5 linked regions of the Thermococcus gammatolerans EJ3 genome follow. The protein of the gene in region 1 binds, or shares a complex with, the protein of each later gene. Links are inferred from orthologs where the notes say so. Each region holds a gene or a part of one and is shown in the gene's direction. Other genes may lie near its edges.

Region 1 (5,395 bases):
GATATCGAGACCGCCGAGCCGATAAACAGAGAATTTAACCGCGAGCTCGGCAAGGCCTTTGGAAAAGCAACCGGGAAGGAAACCTCGAAGAACCCCGATGTGGTTTTCATAGTAGAGCCGTTTTCGGGCAAGGTTGAAATTCAAATCAACCCGGTTTACGTTTACGGGCGCTACAGAAAGCTGATCAGGGGGATTCCCCAGACCCCTTTGCCGGACTTCAAGGACAGCGTAGCCTCTATAATCTGCAGGGCGTTTTCAAAGGCATTTGAAGGCAAGTGCGTCTTCAAGGGTGCCGGAAGGGAGGACGTGGACGTAAGAATGCTCGGCAACGGGAGGCCCTTCATCGTCGAAATTAAGAGACCGAAGAGGAGAAGGGTTGACCTTGGAAAGGTAGCGGAAGAGATAAATGCGAGCGGGAAGGTGGAGGTTCTCGATCTGCGCTTCGTCTCGGCGAAGGAGGCCGAGGAAGTTCTCACGAAGAATCACCGAAAGGAATACCTCGCGCTCGTTCTCGTTGAGGAGGGGGTAACCCCTGAGGAGGCTGAGGAAGTGGCGAGGAGGCTAAGTGGCCTTGAGATACACCAGAGAACGCCCTGGCGCGTCAGGAAGGCGAGGGCCGACAAAGTGAGGGTGAAAAGGGTCCACGAGGCCGAGGCGAGGTGGGTTGACGAAAAGCACTTTGAGCTTCGCCTCGTCACCGACGGCGGGCTCTACATCAAGGAACTTGTTTCCGGCGATAAGGGAAGGACGAGGCCGAGCGTTAGCGAGTTGCTCGGGAAGAAGGCGTGGTGCGAGAGGCTCGACGTGCTAAACATACTTGACGAGTAGGGTCATTCCTCTGGGAAATCTTTATATATTTTCTTTGCGGAGTTGACTTGGTGGTAAAAATGCTTCGGAATTGGAAGTTCCTCCCGGCAGTGTTTGTGGCATTGCTCACGACCGCTCTCGTCAGCGGTTCTGCTGTTATAGTTGCTCCGCCAAGAGGGACTGTAACGTATCCGGAGGTTATAGCTGGTGTCGGAAGCGATGGAGCTGGAGGCTTCATTGTCGTTGTTCCCTTCAACATGACCGCCAGTGGAACACCTGTGGTTCCCGGGGCTTGGATTGGTGATTTTTACCCGAACGGCTCGCTTAAGTGGGGTGAATACGTGAAAGGCTTTCCGTTCCGACCCTCACCAAGAGTGCTCCGGGCAACCGCCAACGGCTCAATCCTGCTCGTCGGGCAGAGCGACGCGGGAAACCACACGGACATCTGGGTGATTAAACTCGAGGGGGATGGAAGGCTCCGGTGGTCCAAGGACTACCTGCTCAATGTAAGCCCCGGCTGGATAATGTTCATTGATAATGTTGTGCAGATGGAGGATGAGATACTCATTGCGACTCACGTTGATAGCTTCGGAGGGGATGGGAGAGTCACGGCTCCGGTTGTACTGGCACTTGACGGAAGCGGAAACCCCCTCTGGGCAGGGGCGTACCAAATACCTCATGGTCCAAGGGAACTTTACAGCACGGCGATTGGAAAGGTTAAGGATGGATACTATCTGATACTGCACGATGAGGAAACCTGGTACTACGTGATTCTCGATAAAAACGGAAATCCCCTCGGAACATGGAAAATCATAAGCCCTCTTGAAGGGTTCTTCATAAAGTCGGCTCTTTCAGTGGGCGATACCGTTTATTTCCTCGGGGGCTCCTCCAACGGAACCGTCCTCGGGGCAATAACTGGAAACTCAACCGCATGGGCCAGGCTGTACACCCTGAGTCCTGAGAAAACCTGCACTGAAAAAAGCGGAAACGTCACCCTCTTGAGCTCAGAGACCTCTTCAACCGAGCCCGCACCCGTGTTGACCGTTTCAGAGGGGCATCTCATTTTCCAGCCAGCGATTGTCAAGGCATTCAGGCTGACTTGCAGTGATGGTCTCAATACAACCTATGCACTCATCAAAACTGATAGGATGGGAACAGTTGTAGATAGCTTTACTGTGGTCACAGAAGGAAAAGAGGAGGATACGATACTCCTTGGGAACTTTGGAGAGCCGGAGGGGATAAGCGCAAACGGGGATTCATTCATAGCACTCTGGAGGGAAACGATTTCTTCCGGGCCCATGCTACAGTTCCGGAGCTTTGCCATAGTGTCCAACCTAAAAGCGAAACCCAAAGGCCCGGCCATTGAGGCCTACAGCTTCCAAGTCAAGACAACACCTACTGATGTCAAATTAATACCTGGATCTCCTACTACAAAGAAGAAGCTTATCATAAAAGTTGTTGAGGGTCAGGTAACCGTCAAGAGGGCGAATGGAATACCGGTTAGGGTTATCTCAGTGAAGGATTCCTCCGAGAAAAGCATCTGCGGGCCTGGGATCAGCATTCTCCTTCTGCTTCTCGTCGCACTTTGGAAGCGCAGATGAGTTCTCTTTTCTTTTTCTCCAACTGAAAGATTTATAAAGGGGCCTCTGTAGGTTTTAGTGATTCCCAGGGGGTTAGTCCTAAGTCTAAACGGAGCGAAAAGGTTTCCCCCTCTGAAAAATTGGATCTCTAAGTTGTCCCGCTGGATGATACCTGTATATTGAAGTCGTTAAGAGGTGGTTGGAATGGTTAAGAAGGCGCACAGCTTCAGGAGGAAGACCCGCGGAAAGCTCAGCAAGCACCCGCGGAGAAGGGGCCTTCCCCCTCTCACGAGGTTCCTCCAGGAGTTTGAGGTCGGGCAGAAGGTCCACATTGTCATAGAGCCGAGTTACCACAGGGGAATGCCCGACCCGAGGTTCCACGGAAGGACCGGGACCGTCGTCGGCAAGCGCGGCGACGCCTACATCGTCGAGATAAAGGACGGCGGCAAGGTTAAGACATTCTTCATACACCCGGTCCACCTCAGGCCCCAGAAGGGATGAGCATGATCGGGAGAAAAAAGCTGGAGGAACACTACGTCACGCTGGCAGAAGCCAAAGAACTCCTCGAAAAGCGCAGAGCAGAGGGGATGGAGGAGAATCCCGAGGAGCCCATGTTCTACGAGGCCAGGATCAGCCTTGAACACGCGGAACGCTTTGCCAAACTGAAGCCAGAGCAGGCTAGGGAGCTCAAGGAGAAGCTGATGAACCTCTTCGACTGGATCGACGAGAGAATCGCGGCCAAGCTTGTCGACCTCCTCCCAGAGGACTACTTTGACATCAGGGTTATCTTCGCCAAGGAGGAGCACATGCCCACCAAGGAAGAGGCCGAGGAGATTATCAACCTGATAGACGAGTACAGACCCCTCGAGTAACTCTTCTATTTTTCTTCACAAAGTATAAAAACTTCTGGAGAGTAAATTTCTGGGGGAGAGAAGATGGACTACACAAGACGTCATCCCTATAGGGAAAGCCTCCAGAAAAAGAGGCACAACAAGGAGTATGAGGAGTACGCATACGTGCTCGATTACCTTCCCGAGGGCTACACTGATCTGAAGACAGGCAGGCGAACAGGCAAGCCCGTTGCACAGGTTATAGGGGAGAAAGCTTTCACGCTCCTGGAGGTTACCCCCAAGGTAGATTTAATGCTCTATGAGAGGGTCTTCATAGGCAAAGGAAACCGCGACAAGGTTCTCATGATAAACAGGAAGATAAGCTACGACGATCTGACCGCGACGGCCAAGGCCGAGCTTCCGTACGTCGTTAAGGAGATCGTCAAAAACAATGAGAACAGATTTGTAAAGTTCTTCAACATCGCCCCCCCAATAACCAACAGACTCCACAGCCTTGAACTACTGCCAGGCATAGGAAAAAAGCTGATGTGGGAGATCCTCGAAGAGAGAAGAAAAGAACCGTTCAAGAGCTTTGAGGACCTCAAATCGAGGGTTAAGGGCCTTCACGACCCCTGCGAGATGATCGCCAAGAGAGTGATTGACGAACTCCAGGGGAAGGACAGGTACAGGCTCTTCGTGGGATCAAGGAGGCTCTTCAGAGAATGAGGGATCGTCTCTTCTCCATTATTTATAAATACAACCTTCGCCCGAACAGAACCCTCGGCCAAAACTTTCTGATAGTGCCCGATATCATTGAAAGAAACGTTAAACGGGCGGAACTTAGCGAAAAAGATACAGTTCTCGAAATAGGGCCCGGTCTGGGTGTTCTAACGGACGAGCTCTCCAAAAAGGCCGGAAAGGTGTACGCGATAGAAGCCGACAGCAGAATGATCGAAATCCTCCAGAGGGAGTACTCCTGGCCGAATGTGGAACTCATCAAGGGCGACGCCGTCAAAGTCGAGTGGCCCGAATTCAACAAGATGGTCTCCAACCTCCCATACCAGATTTCCTCACCCGTTACGTTCAAGCTTCTGAAGCACGAGTTCGAGCGGGCCGTCCTGATTTATCAGCTGGAGTTTGCCGAGAGGATGATTGCGAAACCGGGCGACCGAAACTACTCCCGCCTCTCTCTGATGGTTCAGGCGAAGGCCAACGTCGAGCTCGTTGAAAGGATCGGCAGAGGTGCGTTCTGGCCCAGACCAAAGGTCGATTCCGCGGTTGTTGTTCTCGAGCCCAAACCGGAGAAGGAGAGGATAGAACTGAACGAAAACCTCGTTAAGGCCCTCTTTCAGCACAGGAGAAGCACCGTTGCATCCGCCCTCAAAAAGTCCGCCCATATGCTCGGGACCGACAAAAAATCTATCAAGGACTACCTCTCCTCGCTCCCCCACGCGGAAAAGCGTGTCTTCCAGCTCTCTCCAGAGGAGGTCCTTGACATTGAGGTTTACCTTCGAGACAACGGCCTGCTTTCTCAAAAACCGGAGAAAGGTTTAAATTGAATTCATTGAAGAACTTCCGGTGATGTTCATGATCGAAGTCGGCGAATACAAGGTTAAGGAAGGCCTCTACTACACGAAAGACCACGAGTGGGCCAAGGTTCTTGACGACGGAACCGTTCTGGTTGGTATAACGGACTACGCCCAGAAGGAACTCGGCGACCTCGCCTACGTCGAGCTTCCCGAGGTCGGTAAGGAGGTCAACAAGGGCGACGTCCTCTGTGAGATAGAGAGCGTCAAAGCTGTCAGCGAGGTCTACGCCCCGGTCAGCGGAGAGGTCATTGAGGTTAACGAGGCCCTTGAAGACAGCCCCGAGCTCCTCAACGAGGACCCCTACGAGAACTGGATTGCCAAGCTCAAGCCGAGCAACCTCGATGAGGAGCTCAAGGAGCTCATGGACGCTGAGGCCTACGCGAAGTACCTGGAGAGCCTCTGAGCTTCCAACTTTTCTTCCTCCTTTCGGAATCCTTAAGTATCTAAAGAGCCCACAAACTTTGGTGGTTTCCATGAAGGTTCTGAAGGAATGGGACGTTAAGGTGAAGCTTGTAAGGACAAAGAGGGGAGCGATTCTCCACATGATTGAGCTTGAACCCGGGCATTTCTACCTCGAACAGAACCCCCT
Region 2 (5,474 bases), 1.0 Mb from region 1 along the record:
CTCTGAAGACCGTGATAGAGTTCGTTGACAGGGCCGTCGAGAACCTCAAGCGCTTCAAGGCTTAACTTTATATTCTCCCCTTGGATAATTTCTCCAGTGATGGAAATGACGCTCGAGTCCCTCATCCAGTCGGCCCTATCGGGTGATAAGAAGGCCATAGCAAGGCTGATAACCCTCGTTGAGAACGACGAGGAAAAAGCCAGAGAGATAATACGGAGGATTTACCCCCACACTGGCAAAGCTTACGTCGTCGGCATAACTGGCCCCCCCGGCTCCGGAAAGTCGACCCTTCTCGACAAGCTAATCAAACTCGCCAGGGACGAGGGGCATAAGGTTGGGGTCATAGCGATAGACCCTACCTCCCCATTCACAGGAGGTGCACTGCTCGGCGACAGGCTGAGGATGCAGAGGCACTCGACCGACCCCGGCGTCTTCATCAGGAGCATGGCGACGCGCGGTTCCCTCGGCGGTCTGGCGAAGGCCACCAACGACGCCGTGAAGGTTCTGGACGCTTCAGGCTACGACCTGATATTCGTCGAGACCGTTGGGGTCGGGCAGATTGAGGTTGACATCGTCAAAACAGCAGATACCGTCGTTCTCGTAACCGTTCCGGGCCTCGGAGATGAGGTTCAGGCCATTAAGGCCGGTTTAATGGAGGTTGCCGACATATTCGCCATCAACAAGGCCGACAGGGAAGGAACGGAGATGGTCTACCTTGAGCTCAAGATGGCCCTGGAGTTCGAGAGGGACAAGTGGAGACAAATCGGCTGGGAGCCCCCGATAGTCGAGACAACAGCTTTTACCCTCAAGGGCGTCAGGCCCCTCTGGGAGGCGATAAAGAGGCACAGGAAGCACATGGAGGAGAGCGGAAGGTTGAGGGAGAGGAGGGCCTTCCGCGCGAGGGAGGAAGTGAAGACGATTATCGCCTCAACCATAGCGAGAAAAGTCGAGGAGAGGCTCGCGAAGGGAGAAGCAAAAGATCTCATCGAGGAGGTTGTTGAGAGGAAGCTCGACCCATATTCGGCCTCTCAAATCGTGATGGAGACGCTTAAGGAGGATCTCTGGAGGTGATCCTATGTTCAAGAAGATAGACCACGTTGGTATAGCCGTTAAGAACCTGGAGGAGGCCATAAAGGTCTGGGAGGGCCTCGGCCTCAAGGTTGAGGAAATCGAGGAAGTGCCTGACCAGAAGGTTAGAACCGCGATAATCCACATCGGCGAGAGCAGGATTGAGCTTTTGGAACCCACGGCCGAGGACTCGCCGATAGCAAAGTTCATAGCCAAGCGCGGCGAGGGGATACATCACATCGCTTTGGGCGTTACGAACATCGAGGAGCACCTCAAGGAGCTGAAGGAGAAGGGTTACAGGCTCATAGATGAGGAGCCGAGGATAGGTGCTGGCGGGGCCAAGATAGCCTTCGTCCATCCGAAGGCCGTAACTGGTGTGCTTCTCGAACTCTGTGAGAGGAAGGAGTGATTTACTGCCCCCTTACCTTTTCTGTTTAGTTTTTGTTAACTAGCCGTTATGTAATTTACCTATTAGTTTCTGTTTTAGTCAGATTGTGTTCATTTGATCATACATTTTGTTATACATTTTCGCAACATTTATATATCTTGGTTGCAAACTGTGAGCCAGTGATGGCAAAATGGGCCCCCTGTTGTACCGAAGACACTCAGGTTTGAGATGGAAACCTCTAGACAACGGGGGGCGAAGTGATGTAGTTGTTCATCCTTCCCAGTTAAGGACTCTTGTGGTAAACAAACTGTCCTCTAACAGACCGGTTCTTCTCATAGGTCGTGACCCTCCTCAGTTAATTGTCCGGAAGCTGGGTGTAAACGACAGCAGGTTGAGGCTGCTTTGGCTGTCGACTGTTGAGCATCTCAACGCCGTAAGTCCGAGGGATCTGTACAAGCTGGAATTTTACGTAACTAAGGATGTGTCCACAAGAAAATCCGATGTAATCTTGGATGGGATCGAGTACCTCATACTGGAATCCGGTCTCGTTCCAACGCTAAAGTTTCTGGCAAAGGTGAACGATATAACTCTCCTCAACGGGTCGAGGCTCCACCTAGTTTTGGGTGATGCCCTGAATGATCGAGAAGTGGCCCTGCTGAGGAGAACCCTCGGTGTCTTTTGAGGTATAAGAATTGTGGTGCGGTGGCCGGGATTTGAACCCGGGTTACCGGCTTGGGAGGCCGGTGTCCTAGACCAGGCTAGACTACCACCGCGCGGGTGTTAGTATTCTTTGCACGTTTAAAAAGTTTACGTGTTCCTGCCCCTCGGCCCACTGAACATCCCTGTTCCTTGAAAGCCGCAATAGGACAGGGAAGGCTTCTTAAACTTTTCGTAAGTCCTATAAACCTCCCCCCGCAGTCTAATCACGAAAAGCTTATATAGGTGAACCGGAAGGCGATGGGTGTGGCGGTCATTCTTGTAAAAAACTGTAAGGGGGCATTTCTCGGTGGCGGGGAAAAAAGAATTTAGTGTGTTTATGCACGAGCTGGTTCCCGAGCACAGGGTTATCAGCGAGGAGGAAAAGGAAGAGCTCCTCAGAAGGTATCGCATTAGACTCTCCCAGCTTCCGCAGATTAAGGCATCTGACCCAGCGGTCGTTGAGCTTGGCGCGAAGCCTGGGGATGTTATAGAGATCAAAAGAAAAAGCCCGACGGCCGGGGTTTACCTATACTACCGGCTGGTCGTGGAAGACTGATTCTGAGGTGGGATCATGAGCGCGAGAGGAGTTACTGTTGTTGATGTCACTCCCGACGATCTCTGGATTGTTATGGAATCCTACTGGAAGGAAAAGGGTCTCGTCAGGCAGCACCTCGATTCTTACAACGCATTCATTGAGCACGGCCTCCAGGAAGTTATAAATGAGTTCGGTGGTGTCAAACCGGACATCCCCAACTTTGAGGTCAAGTTCGGAAAGATACGCCTCGGAGAGCCCATCTTTCAGGAGGCCCAGGGGCAGAGAAGACCCCTGTATCCAATGGACGCCCGCATAAGAAACCTCACCTACTCCGCCCCGCTGTTCCTTGAGCTGATACCCGTTGTAAACGGCATAGAGCAGGAACCAGTTGAAGTCCGCATCGGTGAACTTCCCCTCATGCTGAAGTCCAAGGCCTGCAGGCTCTACGGCCTCAGCGACGAGGAACTCATAGAGCTCGGCGAGGATCCGAAGGATCCGGGAGGATACTTCATAATCAACGGTTCTGAGAGGGTTATCGTCTCTATCGAAGATCTGGCCCCGAACAAAACTCTGGTCGAGAAGGATGAGAGGCAGAAAAAGGTCGTCGCCAAGGTCTTTTCATACAGACATGGGTACAGGGCCCTGATAACAGTTGAGAGCAGAAAAGATGGTATACTGTACGTTTCAATTCCGAACGTTCCCAAGCCGGTTAAGTTCGTCTACGTGATGAGGGCCCTCGGCCTGCTCAGCGATAAGGAGATCGTTGAGGCAATAAGCGAGGATCCGAGGATCCAGCAGGTTCTATTCAACAACCTTGAGGATGCAAGTGACATAAGAACCCAGGAAGAGGCTCTCGACTTCATAGGAAGGCTTTCCCTCCCCGGTCAGCCCAAAGAGTACAGACTCAGGAGGGCCGAGCACATAATAGACAACAACCTCCTCCCGCACATGGGCGTCGAGCCCGAGAACAGGAAGGCCAAGGCTTACTACCTCGGCATGATGGCCCTCAAGGTTCTTGAGCTTTCGCTCGGCCTCCGCGGTGAGGACGACAAGGACCACTACGCCAACAAGAGGCTCAAGCTCGCTGGAGACTTGCTCAAGGATCTCTTCCGCGTCGCCTTCGGCCAGCTCGTCAAGGATATGCAGTACCAGATGACCAAGACCTACCAGAGAAAGGGCGAGCGCTACACCTTCGAGAACATCCAGCGCTTTGTGAGGAACTCCGTTAGGCCGGACGTTCTGAGCGAGAGGATCGAGCACGCCCTCGCAACTGGTTCTTGGCCCGGCGGAAGAACCGGTGTGAGTCAGCTCCTCGACAGGACCAACTACATATCGACCCTCTCCCACCTAAGACGCGTTACCTCCCCGCTCAGCAGGGAGCAGCCTCACTTTGAGGCGAGAGATCTGCACGGAACCCACTGGGGCAGGATATGTCCGACGGAGACTCCGGAAGGTCCAAACTGTGGTCTGGTTAAGAACCTCGCCCTGATGTCCCAGATAACCACTGGGATCCCGGAGGAGGAGGTCAAGGAGTACATCCTCAAACTCGGCGTCGTTCCAATTGAAGAGAGAAGACCTTCACCCGGACTTTATCGTGTTTACCTCAACGGTGTTCTCATCGGAACCATAGAGGACGGAAAAGCCCTTGTTCAGACTATAAGGTCGGATAGAAGGGCGGGGAAGATAAGCGACGTGATCAACGTTGCCCTCTACGAGGAGGGGGACGTTAGGGAGATCTACATCAACAGCGACGACGGTAGAGTTAGGAGGCCCCTCATCATAGTGGAGAACGGCAGGCCAAAGCTCACCCGCGAGCACGTTGAGGCTATAAAGAACGGCACCCTTACCTGGAGCGACCTGATAAGGATGGGCGTCATCGAGTACCTCGATGCGGAGGAAGAGGAGAACGCCTACGTGGCAACCTGGCCCTGGGAGGTCACGGAGGAGCACACACACCTTGAGTTAATGCCTGCCGCAATACTCGGTATTCCCGCTTCGCTCGTTCCCTACCCGGAGCACAACGCGGCCCCGCGTAACACCTACGGCGCGGGTATGGCCAAGCAGAGCCTCGGTCTCGGCTGGGCAAACTTCAGGATTCGCGTTGATACAAGAGGTCACCTCATGCACTACCCGCAGGTTCCGCTCGTCAACTCGCGCATCATGAAGGCCGTTGGTTTCGAGGAGAGGCCTGCCGGTCAGAACTTCGTCGTCGCCGTACTGAGCTATGGCGGTTACAATATGGAGGATGCCATCGTAATAAACAAGGCATCGATCGAGCGCGGTCTCGCGAGATCAACCTTTTTCAGAACGTACGAGGCGGAAGAGAAGAGATACCTGGGCGGTCAGATGGATCGCTTTGAAAAGCCAGATCCGACCATCAAGGGCTACCTTGGCGATCGGTACTACCGCAACCTCGACGAGGACGGCATAATCTTCCCGGAGTCAAAGGTTGAAGGAAAGGACGTTCTCGTGGGCAGAACGTCACCACCGAGGTTCCTTGAGGAGCAGAGCGGCCTCGGGGGAATAGCCCTCCAGGAGAGGAGGGAGACTAGCGTTGCCGTCAGGCCGAGCGAGAAGGGTATAGTTGACAAGGTGATAATAACCGAGACCGGTGACGGTACGAAACTCGTAAAGGTCACCGTTAGAGACCTGCGCATCCCTGAGTTGGGTGACAAGTTCGCGAGCAGGCACGGGCAGAAGGGTGTTATCGGCCTCATAGTTCCACAGGAGGATATGCCCTGGACCGAGAATGGCATCGTTCCCGATCTCATAGTGAATCCTCAC
Region 3 (5,320 bases), 360 kb from region 1 along the record:
GGACTACACGATAGTCCTCCAGCTGAATTTCACGAACAACGGGCCGAGCGGTGAGTTCATAATATGGGACAAGATTCCGTCTCATCTCTGCTCCCGTTGTTTAGGAACTTGCCATTGGGCAACGGCTAACGTGACTGTAGAGAGCACGAGTGCGACCGCAGGCACCGTTTTGAGACCACCTACGAACATCTCATGCGGCTGTCATAACATATTCAACTGTTGCGCTGGGGATCTCATTGGATGGAGAGTTCATGTGTCCCACGGTGAAACCGTAACGCTTGAGATGACCCTCAACGTTTCCTTCAAGGTTCCATCGGGATGCGTAGCCAACTTCACCTTAAACCGAGGAGCCCACCTCTGCGGAACCTGTCTCCGCTCAAATAAAATAAGCGTTACCGTTACAGGAGGTTGAGAGAATGAAGGATGTTAAGTTCGATAAAAGATATCTGCTCCTTGCGGGGGTCTCCGTTTCGATAGTCCTCGCAGTTCTTTTTGGGGCCTATTCAAGCGCCGCCTATTCAAAGGCACCAATATCTACGAGCGCCAAATATTCCACCTTATACACTGAAGAGGGTAGTTTCGTACACTTTGGGGTGTTTTCCAACAGTAGCATCTACAAAAGCGGCAGTACGCATGATTACTACCCCTCCAAGATCACGATGTTGATAGGGGGGAACTACACCTTCCGGACTAACCCATCATCCCCCGGAACATACACGGCCACGATGCACCTCGACTACTACGTCTCCAGCGGAAAAAAGAAGGTTTACATATACCGCGAGGAGATCCCGCTTGGGAGTGGATCCTTTGAAGGATCTTTCACTTTACCCTTGACATTCAACATGAGCCTTTTGAGCGAGAAACTCAAGAGGGTCAGGGAAGGAACAGGGCTCTACCGGGCGGAGCAGGAGGTTTACGTCACGGTTGAGGTTAAGCCTGAGGGCAGGGATTCCTTCAGCCAGCGGATTGGGTTGAGCAAAGACTCGGCGAGCATGCTCTACCTAACAGGAACTGAAAAAGATTACAAAAAGGTCACCAGGAGTGTGAGCACGACCACGAACTCACTCTCCTTCGCTGGTTCCGATGTTAGGGTTTCCACAGCCAGAACTCTCTTCCCGGCGATGGCCATCCTCTTTGCCGTACCTCCAATTGGGCTAATCTACTCCAGGAGGGAGAAGAAGACGGAGCCAAAGGCTCTTAAATCGCTTAAAAAATACACGGTTGAAGGAACTCCACCCGGGGGGAAGCGCGTTAAACTGAAGTCCGCCGAGGATCTGGAACGTACCTTTGAGCTGGTGGACAGGCCGATAATTCATTACCGTGACGGCAATATCGACGTCTACGCGATAGCAGATGGCGACACCGTTTATGAGTACTGGGCTTCTTAGCCCGGTACCAACAACTTTAAAAGGGCAAGCGGAAAGCCACCTTAGGAGTTCTAAAAGGGTTAGAGGTGGTTAGAGATGAACCCGTTCCACGAGCTTGAGCCCGGACCGAACGTTCCGGAGGTAGTCTACGCACTCATAGAGATTCCGAAGGGTAGCAGGAACAAGTACGAGCTCGACAAGAAGACCGGCCTGCTTAAGCTTGACCGCGTCCTTTACAGCCCGTTCTTCTACCCGGTGGACTACGGAATAATTCCCCAGACTTGGTACGACGACGGAGACCCGTTCGACATAATGGTCATAATGCGCGAGCCAGTTTACCCGCTCACCATCATCGAGGCTAGGCCGATAGGCATTATGAAGATGGAGGACTCTGGAGATAAAGACTGGAAGGTCTTAGCCGTTCCGGTCGAGGATCCGTACTTCAAGGACTGGAAGGATATCGACGACGTTCCCAAGGCCTTCCTCGACGAGATTGCCCACTTCTTCCAGCGCTACAAGGAGCTCCAGGGGAAGACAACCGTTGTTGAGGGCTGGGGCAACGCCGAGGAGGCCAAGAGGGAAATCCTCCGTGCCATAGAGCTCTACAAGGAGAAGTTCGGAAAGGAGTGAGTTCTCCTTCCAACTTTTTTGGAGGTTCGGCCATGTACAAGTTGCTGAAGGTTAAGGACGTCGTCAGGATCCCGCCCAGGATGTTCACAATGGATCCAAAGGAAGCGGCAAAACTCGTCCTCCGCGGGACATATGAGGGCATCTACGACAGGGACGAGGGCGTTGTATTAGCCGTTCTTGACGTCGAGGAAGTGAGCGAGGGAGTCATTGTTCCGGGGGACGGGGCGACGTACCACGAAGTCGTCTTCAACGTTCTCGTGTGGCAACCGTTCATGCACGAGGTCGTCGAGGGAGAGGTAATTGACGTGGCCCCGTACGGAGCCTTTGTCAGGATCGGACCAATGGACGGCCTCGTCCACATCAGTCAGCTTATGGACGACTACGTCGTGTTCGATGAAAAGAACAAGCAGTTCCTCGGCAAGGAAACCAAGAGGATCCTCAAGCTCGGTGACGAGGTCAGGGCAAGGGTGATAGCGATAAGCGTTAAGAGCCGCGTTATCAGGGAAAACAAGATAGGCCTCACAATGCGTCAGCCTGGCCTCGGAAAGTTCGAGTGGATTGAGAAGGAGAAGAGGAAATCCAAGGAGGCATGAGCATGGTCAAGGAGAGGGCCTGCAGGCACTGCCATTACATAACGACCGAGGACCGCTGTCCCGTCTGTGGAAGCCGGGATCTCAGCGATGAGTGGTTTGACCTCGTCATAATCATAGACCCAGAGAAGAGCAGGATCGCCAAAAAGCTCGGTGTAAAAGTGCCCGGAAAATACGCCATTCGCGTGAGATGACATGTGCGGTGACTTCTACTTTTATCTACCCCCCAGCTTACGGGATAAACTCAAGGAGCCTTTGGGAGAACTGGTTAGGGGTGAGATTCCGGAACCCTACCTCAGAATTCTTCCTCTCCTTAGGAAGGTGCCTTTTCTGATCACCGTTGGCGATGTTGTGACTGAAAACGTAATCAGGTTAGGGATGCACCCGTCGGTGGCGATATACGATCACAGAACAAAGAGAAGGGACTACAACCCCTCAGTTGGCTCGGAGGCGGTCTTTTTAACCGTTAGAAATCCCCCGGGCACGATAACGAAAGCTTTATTAAACGCCGTCAGAAAGGGAGTCGAGATCGCCGGCAGGGGAAGGAGTGTTCATATTAAGGTTAACGGTGAGGAAGACCTCGCGGCGATCCCTGCCGTGCTATACGCTCCCCTCGGCTCGGTCGTCCTCTATGGCCAGCCCGACGAGGGGGTAGTGCTTATAAAGGTAACACCCGAATGCAAGCGCAGGTGTGCGAGTATCTTAGCCAAGATGGAGGTGGTTCGTGATGGAGATTAAGGTGACCGAGATAAGGGAAAACAAGCTCCTGGGAAGAAAGGAGATATACTTCGACATTATCCACGAGGGCGAGCCTACCCCGAGCAGGGAAGCGGTGAAGGGCAAGCTCGCCGCAATGCTCGACCTAGACCCAAACACTATGGTCCTCCAGTACATAAGGAGCTACTTCGGAAGCCACGTTTCCAAGGGCTACGCCAAGGCCTACGAGACGAGGGAGAGGATGCTCTACATTGAGCCCGAGTACATCCTCCTCCGCGATGGCCTCATCCAGAAGGAGGAAGAGTGAGGTGGTGTGAATGGCCAAGAAGAAAAAGACCAGCCAAAAGTGGAAGCTCTACGAGGTTAAGGGAGGAAAGGTCGTCAGGAAGAACAAGTTCTGCCCGCGCTGCGGCCCCGGTGTCTTTATGGCCAACCACAAGGATCGCTGGTCCTGCGGAAGGTGCGGCTACACCGAGTGGAAGAAGTGATTCTCCTTTTCTTTCTCCCCGGCGGTGACGATGCCCATTTATTATGGAATCAAGCTGGAGCTCCATTCGGACGTCTATGAGCCGGCGGAAGACACTTTCCTCCTCGCCGAGACCCTCGAGGTCAGACCGGGGGAGATTGCCCTCGACGTTGGAACCGGAACGGGACTGATAGCTCTCCTGATGGCGAGAAAAGCAAAGTACGTCTTGGGCGTTGACGTGAATCCCAAGGCAGTCGAACTCGCTCGAAGGAACGCTCGACTGAACGGTATAAGCAACGTCGAGTTTCGCCTGAGCGACTTATTTGAGAACGTCTCGGGCAGGTTCGATGTGATAACTTTCAACGCCCCCTATCTTCCAGGCGAGCCCGAGAAAGCTATAGATCTGGCCCTCGTTGGGGGTAAAACCGGGAGGGAGGTAATAGACCGCTTTATAGCTGAAGTGCCTGACCACCTGAACGAGAACGGCCGGGTTTACCTCGTACAGAGCTCGATAACAGGGGTTGAAGAGACAATGAGGGAGTTTGAGAAAGCCGGCCTTAGGGGTGAGGTTATAGCCAGGAGGCACCTCTTCTTTGAGGACATCGTCGTTATCCTCGCAGAAAAGAAAGGATAGCTCAATCGAGCATCGCCAAAATCTTGTCCACCTCGTTTGAGACCTCGATGTCGAAGAGGTGTATCGTCGGCAGGAGCCACCAAAGGCGGTAGTTGTGGGTCTTGTCTTCCTCTCCGTAGTACTGGAAGACGAACCTTCCGAAGCCCGTCAAATCCCTGTGCACGTCCCTGACTTCTCTCAGAACCCTCCTAACCTTTGGCGGGTACTCCTCGAAGGGAAGCGGAAGGCTCTTCACGAAGACCCTGTCCTTGAAGAAGTCAGTTGTTAGGCCCACGCTTCCGACGTGCTTTTCGAGCTGGTTGAACTTCTTGGCCGTCCAGAAGCGGTGAAGGATTAGCCTCGGGTCCTCCTTGGCGAGCGGGTAGTTTGCTTCCTCAGCCTCAAGCCAGAACTCGAGGTAGGGCTGGCCGCGCTCGATTACGATCCTCGCCAAAAGTCTTGCGTTCTTCGGTATCTCCCTCTGCGTCTCGGTGATGTGGTACTCCCTTCCGTCCTGCGTGTAGGTTTCTCCTTCCTCGTGAGTTCCCGTTCTTGAGACGAAGTAGGCCTCCTTACCGTCTATCGTTCCTAGGTGCAGGTCATAACCCCACGCCTTCAGATCCTTAAACTTGAACCTCCTCTCGGCCGGAACGACTCCGGTGTTTTCGACTATGTAGTAGCCCTCGAGCATTTTGATCACCTTTTGTTATTAAAAACTGACCCTATTTAAGCTTTTCCCCAAAATGTCTTAAGGGATAGGTGTACAAGGATAGTGAGGTGCTTTCGTGGTTAAGGTGGCGGTGCTGATCGCTGGTCTGGTTTCCCTGATGGTGTACTCTGTCCTACTTATCTTGGCTTACCTTTACTCCCGAAGTATCGTGGCGCCCCTCTCAAGGAAGTTCTCCATGAACGTTATTCTTTCAGGACTCCTCGCAGT
Region 4 (5,464 bases), 110 kb from region 1 along the record:
TATGTCCTCGACGACACCCTCGACAACGTTGCCCTCTACCTCAAGCCGTATCGCCTGGCCTATCTCAAGGGGTTTGTCGGAGTAAAGAAAGAGACCGGAGATGAAGTTCGCTATGACCGTCTGGGAGGCAAAACCGAGGACGATACCCGTTATGCCAGCGGCCGCGATTATCGTGGTGAGCCTTCCGGTGAGTCCGGCTATGTTGAGGGCTATGAAGAACGCTATCGTTATGAGGGTGTAGTAGAGGATCTTGGCCTTTATCTGAACCTCTGGAAGCTCGGAGGGTGCCGCGTGCATGATGAGGTAATCCTTGGACTTCTTGGCCAGAACGTAGACAGAATAGAAGACCACGAGAGCGCTCAGGATCTCGCTGACAGAGGACCCGCCAACCTTGTAGTCGAGCAACCCGAGCACCTTAAGGGCGTAGAAGAGAGCTATGAGAACCACCATGTTGTGGACGGTCTTGGCGGTGTCCTCGTTGATTATCCACACGTGCTTCACGCTGGAGGAGAGCTCAACTATGTGGTGCCTCAGGAGCCTCGCAACAACAAAGCCCAAGAGGAGTATCAGTGCCGCCTCGAAGACCGACCAGAGGCCTATCGTTATCTTCGTCGGACCGAGGCTTATCGTTATGTTGGTCGCGTTGCTGAGGTTCGAAAACACGGTCACCACCTCATGATAAAATTGGGGAGTGTCTTGACGCTTCCAACCCTTACGAGGTCGTCCTCAGGTGCCATACCGGTGTTGTTTATCTCTGGGAAACCGTTGCCGAGTTTGACCGTGATGAGGGGATAGTATGCCCTTCCCTCCCTGTAGTACATGGTGCTGCCTTTTATGGGAAACACCACCTTGTCAATGGCCTTCCACTCTGTGGAAGCGTTTACGACGCTCAGCTTAACAACACAAACGCTTTCGGGTTCTTTTTCTGAAAACTCCGAGACCCAGTAACGGGCTATGGCGCCGGCCTCTATCGTGCCGTAGAGGGCATACTTTTCCCGGGTAAGGGAGAACCTGTCTATTGAGAGCCCCCCCACAAGAACGTCGAGCTCAACGGGGGCACTGACGTAGCCCTCTACCTTTTCTCCAGGGGGGACGACGAGTGGGCTCTTAAGCCTGATCATGAGAAGACCAACCCCATAACCGACGGCGGGGGCGGGGAGAAGGATTATTCTACCACCAGAGCTTTTTTTGATCGTCCTCGTGACATCACCCCTGCGGTACCTTACGAACTCGCCCTCCTCAAGCAGGTGAATCTTTGTCCCGGGAACCTTTATGAACTGGGTTTTCAGCTCGTAGGATCCAAACATGGTCTCTAATTGGCAGGGAACGATTTAAGGTTATCGGGCTGGCAAAGACTTAAAAGATCTTTGGGGGAATTCCAACGGAGGTGGGGGAATGGAGGCTAAAAAACCGGCCAAAGAAGGAGAGCTTGTTCTCCCGGGGGATTATCTGGGTGTAATCGAGGAGTACCTGCCCGGCGAGGGTGTTAAAGAGGAGAACGGAAACCTCATCGCAACTCGGGCCGGGAGGGTCAAGATAAACAGGGAGAAAATGGAGATAAGCGTTGAACCGGTGACCGACACGCCACCGCTTCCAGAGGTGGGGGACACTGTCCTAGCTCAGGTTTTGGAGGTAAAACCCCAGGTAGTTATAGTCCAGCTCCTTAGAATCGAGGGGAAGGGGAGCAGGGAGATAGCGACGTCCAAGCTCGCGGGTATACACGTTTCCCAGGTAAAGAACGGCTTCGTTGAGGATATGAGCAGGGAGTTCAAAGTTGGTGATATAGTTCGGGCGAGGGTCATCTCAAACGAGAAGAGCCCGATCCAGCTCACTACCCGGGCCCCCGACCTTGGTGTGGTTTACGCCTTCTGCTCGCGCTGCAGGACGCCGCTCATACGGCGCGGGGACAAGCTCATATGTCCCAAGTGCGGCAACGTCGAGACGAGAAAGCTTTCAACTCTCTACCGCAAGATGGTGATCTGAATGAGGGCAAAGCGCGTCATCACGATACACGTGCGCGACGACAGGGAGAAGGAGGAGTTCATGAAAGAACTCCAGAGGCTCTCACTTCCGGCGTTCATATACGTCCACGGCAAGCTCGACTCCATAAAGGTGAACGTCCAGGGCACAAAGGAGGAGATACGGGAGGCAATAGCCAAAATCAGGGCCATACACAACAGGGTGAGGGCAAAGCTCTACCCGGACAGGCGCGGCCTCTACCACTACTCCCCCGACGACGTATTCCGAGAGGCGGGAACGAGCGTGTCCCTCCCGATTATACTTAAAACCCTCGAGCTGCTGGGAGAGAGGGCGGAAGTGGATGAGGCCAAAGGCGAACTGGTGACCTCCCTACCCTGGGACGAGATTGTCGAGCTCGTGCGCAGGCTGGGTCTCACGCTGTCGGAGATAGCACTTCAGACGACAAGACAGATCAGGGAAGTCGTCCTTCCGGTCTCGGTAGCGTTCGATATGGATCCCCAGGAAGTTCTGGAGCTTCTCGTTGATCTCGGCTTGGCCGAGTGGAAAGAGGATAAGTTTAAATACGAACTCGTGAAGAACAAGGAGCAGGCTCTGGAGGAGGTATTAAAGCGTCTCAGGGGTGATGCTGATGAGGATTGAGGTCATCAAGAGGGAAGGTAACACCTTCGAGTTCTACCTTGAAGGGGAAGACCACACGTTCGCGAACCTTCTGGTTGAAACACTCCACGAGGACAAGCACGTCAAGTTCGCGGCCTACTCAATCGACCATCCGATTCTCATGGCCAGAAAGCCGCGCTTCAAGATCGTGACCGACGGAAAGGAGAGCCCGGAGGAGGCACTTGAAAAGGCCGCTCAGAGGGTCTTTGACCGGGCGAGGGCGGTACTTGAGGCGTGGAAATCCGCGATTGAGGGATAACCTTTTAAAGAGTTTTCCTCTTGTCCTCTTTATGAGGGTAAAGTTAAGCGACAGCCAAAAAAAGTTCATCATACTCATCGTGGCAATAGTAGTCTCCAAGCTCGTGCTGTTGGCTGGTGCTGACTTTGAGATCGAAAAGTTCTGTATGAGGTGGGACGGGGAGCATTTCATAAAAATAGCGGATGAAGGTTACTATGACATACATGAGCTGGCGTTTGGCCCCCTTTTTCCCGCCACGATAAGGCTTCTTTCCCTATTGGGTATAGAAACGTGGCTTGCGGCGTTCATTATCGTAAACCTGCTGAGCGTAGTCCCGCCCCTCATCGTCTTCAGGAGATGGGGCCTCAAGCCCGCCCTCTTCCTGGCCCTGAACCCTGCCTACGTCCTCTTCACCACCGCACCGTACAGCGAGGCAATGGCACTCTCCCTCGCCCTTTTGGCCTATGATCTCAGGGAGAAGAGACCGGAGTTATCGGGGATTTTCCTCGGGCTTGCTGTTCTCGCCAAGTATACAATGGGCCTTCTGATCTTCGCTTTCCTGCTGGATGGGAAGAGGATCAGGTTTCTCATCCCGTTTTCAGCCTTTGGTCTTGTCCTCCTGCTCTTTTTCAATTCAGTCGGTGGCAGTCCCTGGGTTTATTTTGACATCGAAAAGCAGTGGGATGCAAAGATGAGGGGGCCGGTAGCCCAGATAAAATGGATGATGGACAGCTGGTTCACTAACCAGCCCTGGAGGATAAGGGACTTCCACCTCAGGGGCATACACTGGGTTGTTCATTCATGGGCATTTCTCCTCACCTACACGGCCGGACTCCTCATCCTGCTAAAGGAGAAGCGGGTCAAAGAGTTTCTCTTTTCGGCTCCCTTCGTGATTCTCCAGTATCTCGTTACAGGGGTTCCCTCCATAAGTACACCGAGACTCCTCCTTCCGGCAGTGCCGGCTTGGACCGTGCTTGGAGAGAAGATGAACCGCGTGATATTCTCGATCATAGCTCTTATCCTGCTGATTTCGACCTACTATGTCGGCCTCTGGCACATGCAAGCTTTCTTCGGGTGATCCAAATGAAGTACGTTCGTGATTTCAAGGACAAAGGCCTTTCGACCCTCGGCGATTCCCTCATCAACTTCATCTACTCCCTCGCACTGAGTGAGTTTACGGGCCGGCCAACGGGGGGAAGGGTTCCGAACTCATCACTGGCCATCGCGATAGAACGGGCGAAGCTGAGGCACCTCGTCCCGCCGAGGACTGACAAACACGGAAAGGGTGACATAGCGGAGGCAATAATAGCGTACGCATGGCTGGAGGGAGCGTTCACGATAGAGGAAGCCGTTGAAGTGCTCAGAGCAAACTTCACCGAGGACGTCCTCCACCCGTACAGGAGCAAAGAGGCCCTCGGTGTGGCCCTCGGGGAACTGCTGAGGCTCATCGGGAAGAGGCTGTCCCTTTAAACCTTCGACCCCATGATTCCCTTCTTTTTCAGCTCTTCGTAGGCCCTTCTAAGTGCGTCCCTTATCAAGTAGCGCTTGTTGAGACCGCCAAGTCTGTAGGCCGCTTTCCTCAGGCTCCCGGTCTTGAGGAAGAGCTCTATCAGTTTTCTATCCTCCTCGGGCAGGTCGAGGTACTTCAAAGCCTTCTCCGCTATCTCAACCGGCAGGTTGCCCTCGTAGGCGTAGTCGGAGCTCATCACGGGTTTGTCAAACTTCTCCACAAGGCGAAATACTACCACGTGGGCCTTGGAGTCGTCGTTTACGTACTTGTAGTGCTCCTTCAGGGCTTCAATCAGCTCCTCCCTGCTGGAAAAGCCGTCGAGGAAGGCATCCTCATCGGTGAGCTCCTTCACGGTCTTACTTTCGACCCTCTCTATTACGGCCTTTCCGAGGGCGTAGCCACCTGCGTGGATTAGAACGGTATCGCCTTCCCTGAGGTTGGGCCTTCTGCCCAGCCTGACGGTTGCCCTCTTCTTCCCCTTCAGTATCGCCTCCGCGTATCTTCCGTCGAATTCGAGGTGCTTCATCTTTCCTCACCGACGAGCTTGAACTTTATGGCTATCACGCCGTAGCGGTTCTCCTTCCACTTGGGGTAGAGGTTGTGGAACCGCTTTACGGCTCTCTCAAAACTCGGCTCGTCGGGAAAGATTTTCTTTATGGGTTCCTCGCGCAGAACCTGCCTAAATGTCTCGTAGCGCTTGACTTCTGTAACAACTGCCGGAATCGAGTCGTTGAAGATGAGCTTGTCCCCCGGCTGGATTCTCCTGAGCTGTGGGTAGGCGACGCGAACCTCTATCCTCTTCTCACCCGACTTTATGAAGTCGAGGTACTCATCGCGAACGAACAGTCTGTAAACCTTCATCTTGGCCCCCGGAAAGAGTTTTGGGGAAACTTTTAAATCTAATGATCCCGAAATAGAAGTGGAGGCGAGAGCATGAGGAGAGCCCAGACAGCTCTGGAGTACCTGTTCATGCTTGCGGCCGCGCTGATACTCGTGGCAATAGCCCTTAGAACAGTTCTCGACACGACAAAACAGCTCCAGCAGACGGTTTCGAGCTACGCAAAGGCCGTCCGCAAGAA
Region 5 (5,151 bases), 1.0 Mb from region 1 along the record:
GGGCGTTCGTCTTTACCGTGGAAACGAACGGAGAGCTCCCCGTTGAGGAAATCGTGAGCATAGCGCTCAAGATACTCATGAGGAAGAGCGATAGATTTATAAACGAACTCCATAAATTAGCCGACTGACGCGGGGGTTGCCGAGCCTGGTCAAAGGCGGTGGACTCAAGATCCACTCCCGCAGGGGTTCCGGGGTTCAAATCCCCGCCCCCGCATCAGTTTCACGCTCACCCCGTCCGCTGTCGGTTTCCCTGCGAGAGCGTTGAGGAGGTATGTTCATGGTCAAGAGAACTGGTCCGACCGATATCAACCTGAGGAGGCTAATCCGGTACCTCAGAAAGAAGTCGAATGAAGAGGGAGTTAGGATATGGAAGGACATCGCCTGGCGCCTTGAAAGGCCGAGGAGGCAGAGGGCTGAAGTGAACGTTAGCAAGATAAACCGCTATACCAAAGAGGGCGACGTGGTCATCGTTCCGGGAAGCGTCCTCGGTGCAGGAAAGCTTGAGCACAGGGTCACCGTTGCCGCTTGGAAGTTCAGCGAGACCGCTAAGAGGAAAATCCTCGAGGCCGGTGGCGAGGCCATCACCATTGAGGAGCTTATGGAGAGAAATCCGAAGGGTAGTGGAGTAATCATAATGGAGTGATGGGCCATGAGGATTATTAACGCTGAAGGACTCATACTCGGAAGGCTCGCCTCGAAGGTTGCCAAGATGCTCCTCGAGGGCGAAGAGGTCGTTATCGTCAACGCCGAGAAGGCCATAATCACCGGAAACCGCGAGGACATCTTCGCCAAGTACAAGCAGAGGACCGAGCTCAGAACCAGGACCAACCCGAGGAGGGGTCCCTTCTACCCGAAGAGGAGCGACGAGATAGTCAGGAGAACCGTCAGGGGCATGCTCCCCTGGAAGACTGACCGCGGAAGGAAGGCCTTCAAGAGGCTCAAGGTCTACGTCGGCGTTCCCAAGGAGTTCGAGGGCAAGGAGCTCGAGACCATAAGCGAGGCCCACATGTCGAGGCTTGCCACGCCGAAGTACGTCACCGTTGGTGAAGTTGCCAAGTTCCTCGGTGGAAAGTTCTGAGGTGAGAAAGATGAGGGTTATCCAGACTGCTGGTAAGAGAAAGACGGCCATTGCGAGGGCCACCATTAGGGAAGGGAAGGGTCGCGTTAGGATCAACCACAAGCCCGTCGAGATAATCGAGCCCGAGATAGCGCGCTTCACCATCATGGAACCGCTCATCCTCGCTGGAGAGGAGATAGTCAGCAAGGTTGACATCGACGTCAAGGTCGAGGGCGGAGGCTTCATGGGTCAGGCCGAGGCCGCGCGCGTTGCCATCGCCAGGGCTCTCGTTGAGTGGACCAACGACATGAACCTGAAGGAAAAGTTTATGAAGTACGACAGGACTATGCTCGTTGGCGACAGCAGGAGGACCGAGCCCCACAAGCCCAACCGCTCGACCAAGGGTCCGAGGGCTAAGAGGCAGAAGTCCTACCGCTGATGGCTTTCCTTTAACAATTTGAGGTGTGAGAAAATGATAGTCCCCGTCAGGTGCTTCACCTGCGGAAAAGTGCTGGCGGACAAGTACTACGAGTTCAGGAAGAGAGTTGAGGCCGGGGAAGACCCTGGCAAGGTCCTCGATGACCTCGGCGTTGAGAGGTACTGCTGCAGGAGAACTCTCCTCAGCCACGTGGAGCTCATCGACCAGGTAATGGTTTATAAAGTCTACTAAAAACCGCAATTCTTGGGGGGCCGTGGGGTAGCTTGGTCTATCCTCCCGGCTTGGGGTGCCGGAGACCCGGGTTCAAATCCCGGCGGCCCCACCAAAATTTGCAGAGGATGCTTGGAGGGAGGGCAATGTTTAGGTACACCCGCTTTGAAAAGGCCCGTATCATCGGGGCGAGAGCTCTCCAGATTGCGCTCGGTGCTCCGGTCCTAGTGGACGTGCCGGAAGGCTCAACTCCACTTCAGGCCGCGATAATCGAGTTCGAGAAAGGAATAATCCCGATCACAGTAATCAGGCCGAGCTGATGAAAAATGACCATCATAGAGAACGTTATCGGCAGGGTGGCCGTACTCAGGGGCGGCAAGTATTCGGTTGAGGTGGACGTCATAACCAGTTCGGGCTTTGGTCGATTCGCCGCCCCCATCGATGAGGATCCCCACCTTTACATAGCCGAAGCACATAGAGCCGTGAGTGAAGTCGACGAGATAATAGGGCCCGAGCTTATAGGCTTCGATGCCAGTGAGCAGGAGCTCATAGACAGTTACCTGTGGGAAATTGACGGGACTGATGATTTCAGTCACATCGGGGCCAACACTGCCCTGGCCGTTTCAATTGCCGTTGCCAAAGCGGCCGCGAGCGTTAAGAGGCTTCCCCTCTACAGTTATATTGGAGGAACCTTTACAACGGAACTCCCCGTTCCGATCCTCGAGTTTGCGGAGGATGAGCTGTTTGAGTACTACGTGCTTGTTCGCGACATTATGGAGATCACCGATGTTGTGGATGCCGTGAACAAGGTTCTTGGTACAACGGAGGCGATATCCCTAAGAGCGCTATCGGAGGCAACTGAGGAGGCAGGGAAGGAGCTGGGTCTTGAGGTCTCTCTGGGCATAGCTCTGAAATCTGAGATCGAGACTGAAGAGCTATTGAACCTCGTTGAGGATAACAACATTGCCTACGTTAAGCCCGTTGGAAGTGAAGAGCTGTTCCTTGAGCTCATAGCCGGGACACATGGGGTGTTCATCGATGGCGAGCACTTGTTCCGCGAGAGGGGAATCATAGATAGACGTTATTACAACGCCCTCTCCATAAAGCCTATAAACCTCGGCACTCTCACAGACCTCTACAACCTTGTGAACGATGTTAAATCAGAGCGCATAACTCCCATTCTGGCGGAGGCCAGATATGAATCGGCCGACGAGGCCCTTCCCCATCTAGCAGTGGGTCTGAAGTGCCCCGCCATGATCCTGGGGAAGGACTCGGTGGCCAAGATGAACGAACTCAACCGTATTGCCGAAGATCTCGGCGAAAGGGGTAGGTTGATAACGTTTGAGGAATAACCGGAGGTGTGAAGGATGGAGGAATATCTCGTCCCACTTGATCAATACCTCGCGGCTGGTGTCCACATAGGAACCCAGCAGAAGACCCAGGACATGAAGAAGTTCATCTACCGCGTTAGGCAGGACGGCCTCTACGTCCTCGACGTCAGGAAGACTGACGAGAGACTCAGGATAGCGGGCAAGTTCCTGGCTAAGTTCGACCCTGAGAGCATTCTCGCGGTCAGCGTCAGGCTCTACGGGCAAAAACCCGTCAAGAAGTTTGGTGAGGTTACCGGAGCCAGGACTATTCCAGGCCGCTTCCTTCCGGGAACCATGACCAACCCTCAGGTCAAGAACTTCTTTGAGCCGGACGTTATAATAGTCACGGATCCAAGGGCTGACCACCAGGCAATGAAGGAAGCAATTGAAGTTGGCATACCAATAGTTGCCCTGGTTGATACCGAGAATTTCCTCAGCTACGTGGATCTTGCAATTCCGACGAACAACAAGGGCAGAAAAGCTCTCGCGCTTATCTACTGGATCCTTGCCAGGGAGATACTCTACAACCGGAAGGAAATAGAGAGCAGGGAGGACTTCAAGGTTCCCGTTGAGGACTTCGAGATGAGGATTATCAGAACCTGAGGGGAAGGTTTTTAACCCTCCTCCCTTTATTCCCCCTCGCGCGGGGGTGCCCGAGCCTGGCCAAAGGGGCCGGACTTAAGATCCGGTGCCGTAGGGCTTCGCGGGTTCAAATCCCGTCCCCCGCACCAAAGGTTTAAAAATTCCGTGCTGGATGAAAAGTTCGGTTCAGGATCATTGAGGTGGTCGAGATGGCGAGATTCCCAGAGGCTGAGGCAAGAATCTTTAGGAAGCTTATCTGTATGCGTTGCGGCGCCACCAACCCTTGGGGCGCCAAGAAGTGCAGAAAGTGCGGATACAAGGGTCTTAGGCCGAAAGCAAGGGAGCCACGCGGTGGCGGACGCTGACGCTCCGTTTTAAAGTTTTTTGTCCCGGTTTACCCTTTCTTTGGGTTTCCCTTGAGCTTTGAGAGGGTCTCTTCAAGGAAAGCCAATCCCTCTTCGAGAAGCTTTTCACCCTGGGGTGTTAGCTCGTAATATTTCCTTGAGGGTTTGCCACTCAATCCTTCCTGCCATTTCGCCTTTACGTAGCCATCCTTTTCGAGTTTGTACAGAACAACGTACGAACTCACGGTGGCGGGTTCAAATCCAAAGGCCTTTTTTATCTCCTGTTTTAACTCGTACGCGTACATTGGTCTCTCCTTAAGAAGCTTGAGTATGTAGAGCCAGAGGACTTCCTTGGTGACCTTATCCTGTAGCCTTTCCATTGGGCTGGCCATGATCTCACCCAGTTAGTTCATCTTTGATAAATATTTCAAACCGATATAATTTAAAGTTTTGGGCCAGAAAACTATTTTAATCCCGATTCCCTACTTTTGGGTGGTGGTGAGCATGCAGTTCGACATAAACGGAATGATCGGCGACTTGGGGGTTGGGGGGATAACGGGCTTCATAACTGGATACGCCCTCAAAAAGTTCATGAAGATCGTAATGACTATCATCGGGGCCTACATCCTGAGCCTGTTCTGGCTTCAGCAGAAGGGTGTTATAACGATAAACACGGAGAAACTCTTCAACTTGACCGGAAGCGTCACGTCACAGGTGGTTAGTCTCGGGCAGAAGGCTCTCGGGCTCCTTCCAGGAACCGGGGCCTTTGTCGCCGGGTTCTACCTGGGATTTCAGAAGGGATGAAGGGGAAATCAAACCTTTCCCCTGTAGAGGATTTTAATTAGCTCCTCTGGCAGACCTTCTTTCTTGATTTTTTCCTCGATAAGTTTCTTCTCGTTTTCATAGTCAACCTCGATGAACTTGGCGTGGAGCGTGTCAACGTCAACCAGCGCGAAGGTTGCCTTGTGGTTCTTGCCCGGCGGATAGCCTATGCTCCCCGGGCAGATGACCCTTCCGTACCTCGTCATTGCGTTGACCGGGTACTTCGGCGATGCAACGAAGAGTATCTCGTAGTCCTTGACGGGCCTCATTATCGCTTCGTAGTAGCTGGTCGGCTGGTCCGGAAGAACCTGCCCCTCAAAGGGGTTG

The links.
Region 2: TGAM_RS04620 (region 1) and TGAM_RS09760 share a complex: the UniProt entries of both Methanocaldococcus jannaschii proteins name them as parts of the RNA polymerase complex. The link is inferred for Thermococcus gammatolerans EJ3 from one-to-one orthologs.
Region 3: TGAM_RS04620 (region 1) and TGAM_RS02550 share a complex: the UniProt entries of both Methanocaldococcus jannaschii proteins name them as parts of the RNA polymerase complex. The link is inferred for Thermococcus gammatolerans EJ3 from one-to-one orthologs.
Region 4: TGAM_RS04620 (region 1) and TGAM_RS05105 share a complex: the UniProt entries of both Methanocaldococcus jannaschii proteins name them as parts of the RNA polymerase complex. The link is inferred for Thermococcus gammatolerans EJ3 from one-to-one orthologs.
Region 5: TGAM_RS04620 (region 1) and TGAM_RS09955 share a complex: the UniProt entries of both Methanocaldococcus jannaschii proteins name them as parts of the RNA polymerase complex. The link is inferred for Thermococcus gammatolerans EJ3 from one-to-one orthologs.

What each region holds. Positions count from the first base shown.
Region 1 is NC_012804.1:838,767-844,161, reverse strand. Bases 1,678-4,574 are described here. They hold TGAM_RS04620 (RNA polymerase Rpb4 family protein), read left to right. Parts: upstream 1,678-2,890; coding sequence 2,891-3,259; downstream 3,260-4,574. Other genes in these bases: rsmA (16S rRNA (adenine(1518)-N(6)/adenine(1519)-N(6))-dimethyltransferase RsmA), read left to right, coding at 3,940-4,574; TGAM_RS04615 (DUF655 domain-containing protein), read left to right, coding at 3,323-3,943; TGAM_RS04625 (50S ribosomal protein L21e), read left to right, coding at 2,592-2,888; TGAM_RS04630 (CGP-CTERM sorting domain-containing protein), read left to right, coding at 1,678-2,408. In the rest of the region: TGAM_RS04635 (tRNA pseudouridine(54/55) synthase Pus10), read left to right, coding at 1-828; more of TGAM_RS04630, read left to right, coding at 888-1,677; more of rsmA, read left to right, coding at 4,575-4,776; glycine cleavage system protein GcvH, read left to right, coding at 4,805-5,209; TGAM_RS04600 (DUF7132 family protein), read left to right, coding at 5,280-5,395. UniProt on the Methanocaldococcus jannaschii protein: DNA-dependent RNA polymerase (RNAP) catalyzes the transcription of DNA into RNA using the four ribonucleoside triphosphates as substrates. This subunit is less well bound than the others.
Region 2 is NC_012804.1:1,850,366-1,855,839, reverse strand. The notes cover bases 1,111-4,086. They hold TGAM_RS09760 (DNA-directed RNA polymerase subunit H), read left to right. Parts: upstream 1,111-2,462; coding sequence 2,463-2,711; downstream 2,712-4,086. Other genes in these bases: TGAM_RS09755 (DNA-directed RNA polymerase subunit B), read left to right, coding at 2,727-4,086; TGAM_RS09770 (DUF835 domain-containing protein), read left to right, coding at 1,647-2,138; mce (methylmalonyl-CoA epimerase), read left to right, coding at 1,111-1,477. Outside these bases: TGAM_RS09785 (cobalamin B12-binding domain-containing protein), read left to right, coding at 1-65; methylmalonyl Co-A mutase-associated GTPase MeaB, read left to right, coding at 106-1,071; more of mce, read left to right, coding at 1,076-1,110; more of TGAM_RS09755, read left to right, coding at 4,087-5,474. UniProt on the Methanocaldococcus jannaschii protein: DNA-dependent RNA polymerase (RNAP) catalyzes the transcription of DNA into RNA using the four ribonucleoside triphosphates as substrates.
Region 3 is NC_012804.1:480,565-485,884, forward strand. The notes cover bases 988-3,809. They hold TGAM_RS02550 (DNA-directed RNA polymerase), read left to right. Parts: upstream 988-2,029; coding sequence 2,030-2,590; downstream 2,591-3,809. Other genes in these bases: TGAM_RS02540 (hypothetical protein), read left to right, coding at 988-1,388; TGAM_RS02545 (inorganic diphosphatase), read left to right, coding at 1,464-1,997; spt4 (transcription elongation factor subunit Spt4), read left to right, coding at 2,593-2,781; TGAM_RS02560 (GTP-dependent dephospho-CoA kinase), read left to right, coding at 2,783-3,325; TGAM_RS02565 (30S ribosomal protein S24e), read left to right, coding at 3,315-3,611. In the rest of the region: TGAM_RS02535 (COG1361 family protein), read left to right, coding at 1-412; more of TGAM_RS02540, read left to right, coding at 417-987; TGAM_RS02575 (HemK2/MTQ2 family protein methyltransferase), read left to right, coding at 3,823-4,404; TGAM_RS02580 (TIGR00703 family protein), read right to left, coding at 4,406-5,074; TGAM_RS02585 (DUF835 domain-containing protein), read left to right, coding at 5,169-5,320. UniProt on the Methanocaldococcus jannaschii protein: DNA-dependent RNA polymerase (RNAP) catalyzes the transcription of DNA into RNA using the four ribonucleoside triphosphates as substrates.
Region 4 is NC_012804.1:951,488-956,951, reverse strand. Bases 1,287-4,252 are described here. They hold TGAM_RS05105 (DNA-directed RNA polymerase subunit L), read left to right. Parts: upstream 1,287-2,608; coding sequence 2,609-2,896; downstream 2,897-4,252. Other genes in these bases: TGAM_RS05095 (ribonuclease III family protein), read left to right, coding at 3,959-4,252; TGAM_RS05100 (mannosyltransferase family protein), read left to right, coding at 2,928-3,953; TGAM_RS05110 (DUF2067 family protein), read left to right, coding at 1,984-2,619; TGAM_RS05115 (exosome complex RNA-binding protein Csl4), read left to right, coding at 1,396-1,983; TGAM_RS05120 (DUF432 domain-containing protein), read right to left, coding at 1,287-1,307. Also shown: TGAM_RS05125 (mechanosensitive ion channel family protein), read right to left, coding at 1-663; more of TGAM_RS05120, read right to left, coding at 666-1,286; more of TGAM_RS05095, read left to right, coding at 4,253-4,345; TGAM_RS05090 (ASCH domain-containing protein), read right to left, coding at 4,342-4,911; TGAM_RS05085 (ASCH domain-containing protein), read right to left, coding at 4,908-5,246; TGAM_RS11035 (class III signal peptide-containing protein), read left to right, coding at 5,319-5,464. UniProt on the Methanocaldococcus jannaschii protein: DNA-dependent RNA polymerase (RNAP) catalyzes the transcription of DNA into RNA using the four ribonucleoside triphosphates as substrates.
Region 5 is NC_012804.1:1,879,378-1,884,528, reverse strand. Bases 787-3,439 are described here. They hold TGAM_RS09955 (DNA-directed RNA polymerase subunit K), read left to right. Parts: upstream 787-1,852; coding sequence 1,853-2,026; downstream 2,027-3,439. Other genes in these bases: rpsB (30S ribosomal protein S2), read left to right, coding at 3,074-3,439; TGAM_RS09950 (hypothetical protein), read left to right, coding at 2,033-3,058; TGAM_RS09965 (DNA-directed RNA polymerase subunit N), read left to right, coding at 1,530-1,727; TGAM_RS09970 (30S ribosomal protein S9), read left to right, coding at 1,089-1,496; rplM (50S ribosomal protein L13), read left to right, coding at 787-1,078. In the rest of the region: TGAM_RS09990 (DNA-directed RNA polymerase subunit D), read left to right, coding at 1-128; TGAM_RS09980 (50S ribosomal protein L18e), read left to right, coding at 278-643; more of rplM, read left to right, coding at 650-786; more of rpsB, read left to right, coding at 3,440-3,679; TGAM_RS09935 (50S ribosomal protein L40e), read left to right, coding at 3,868-4,023; TGAM_RS09930 (PadR family transcriptional regulator), read right to left, coding at 4,053-4,394; TGAM_RS09925 (FUN14 domain-containing protein), read left to right, coding at 4,507-4,806; TGAM_RS09920 (metallophosphoesterase family protein), read right to left, coding at 4,815-5,151. UniProt on the Methanocaldococcus jannaschii protein: DNA-dependent RNA polymerase (RNAP) catalyzes the transcription of DNA into RNA using the four ribonucleoside triphosphates as substrates.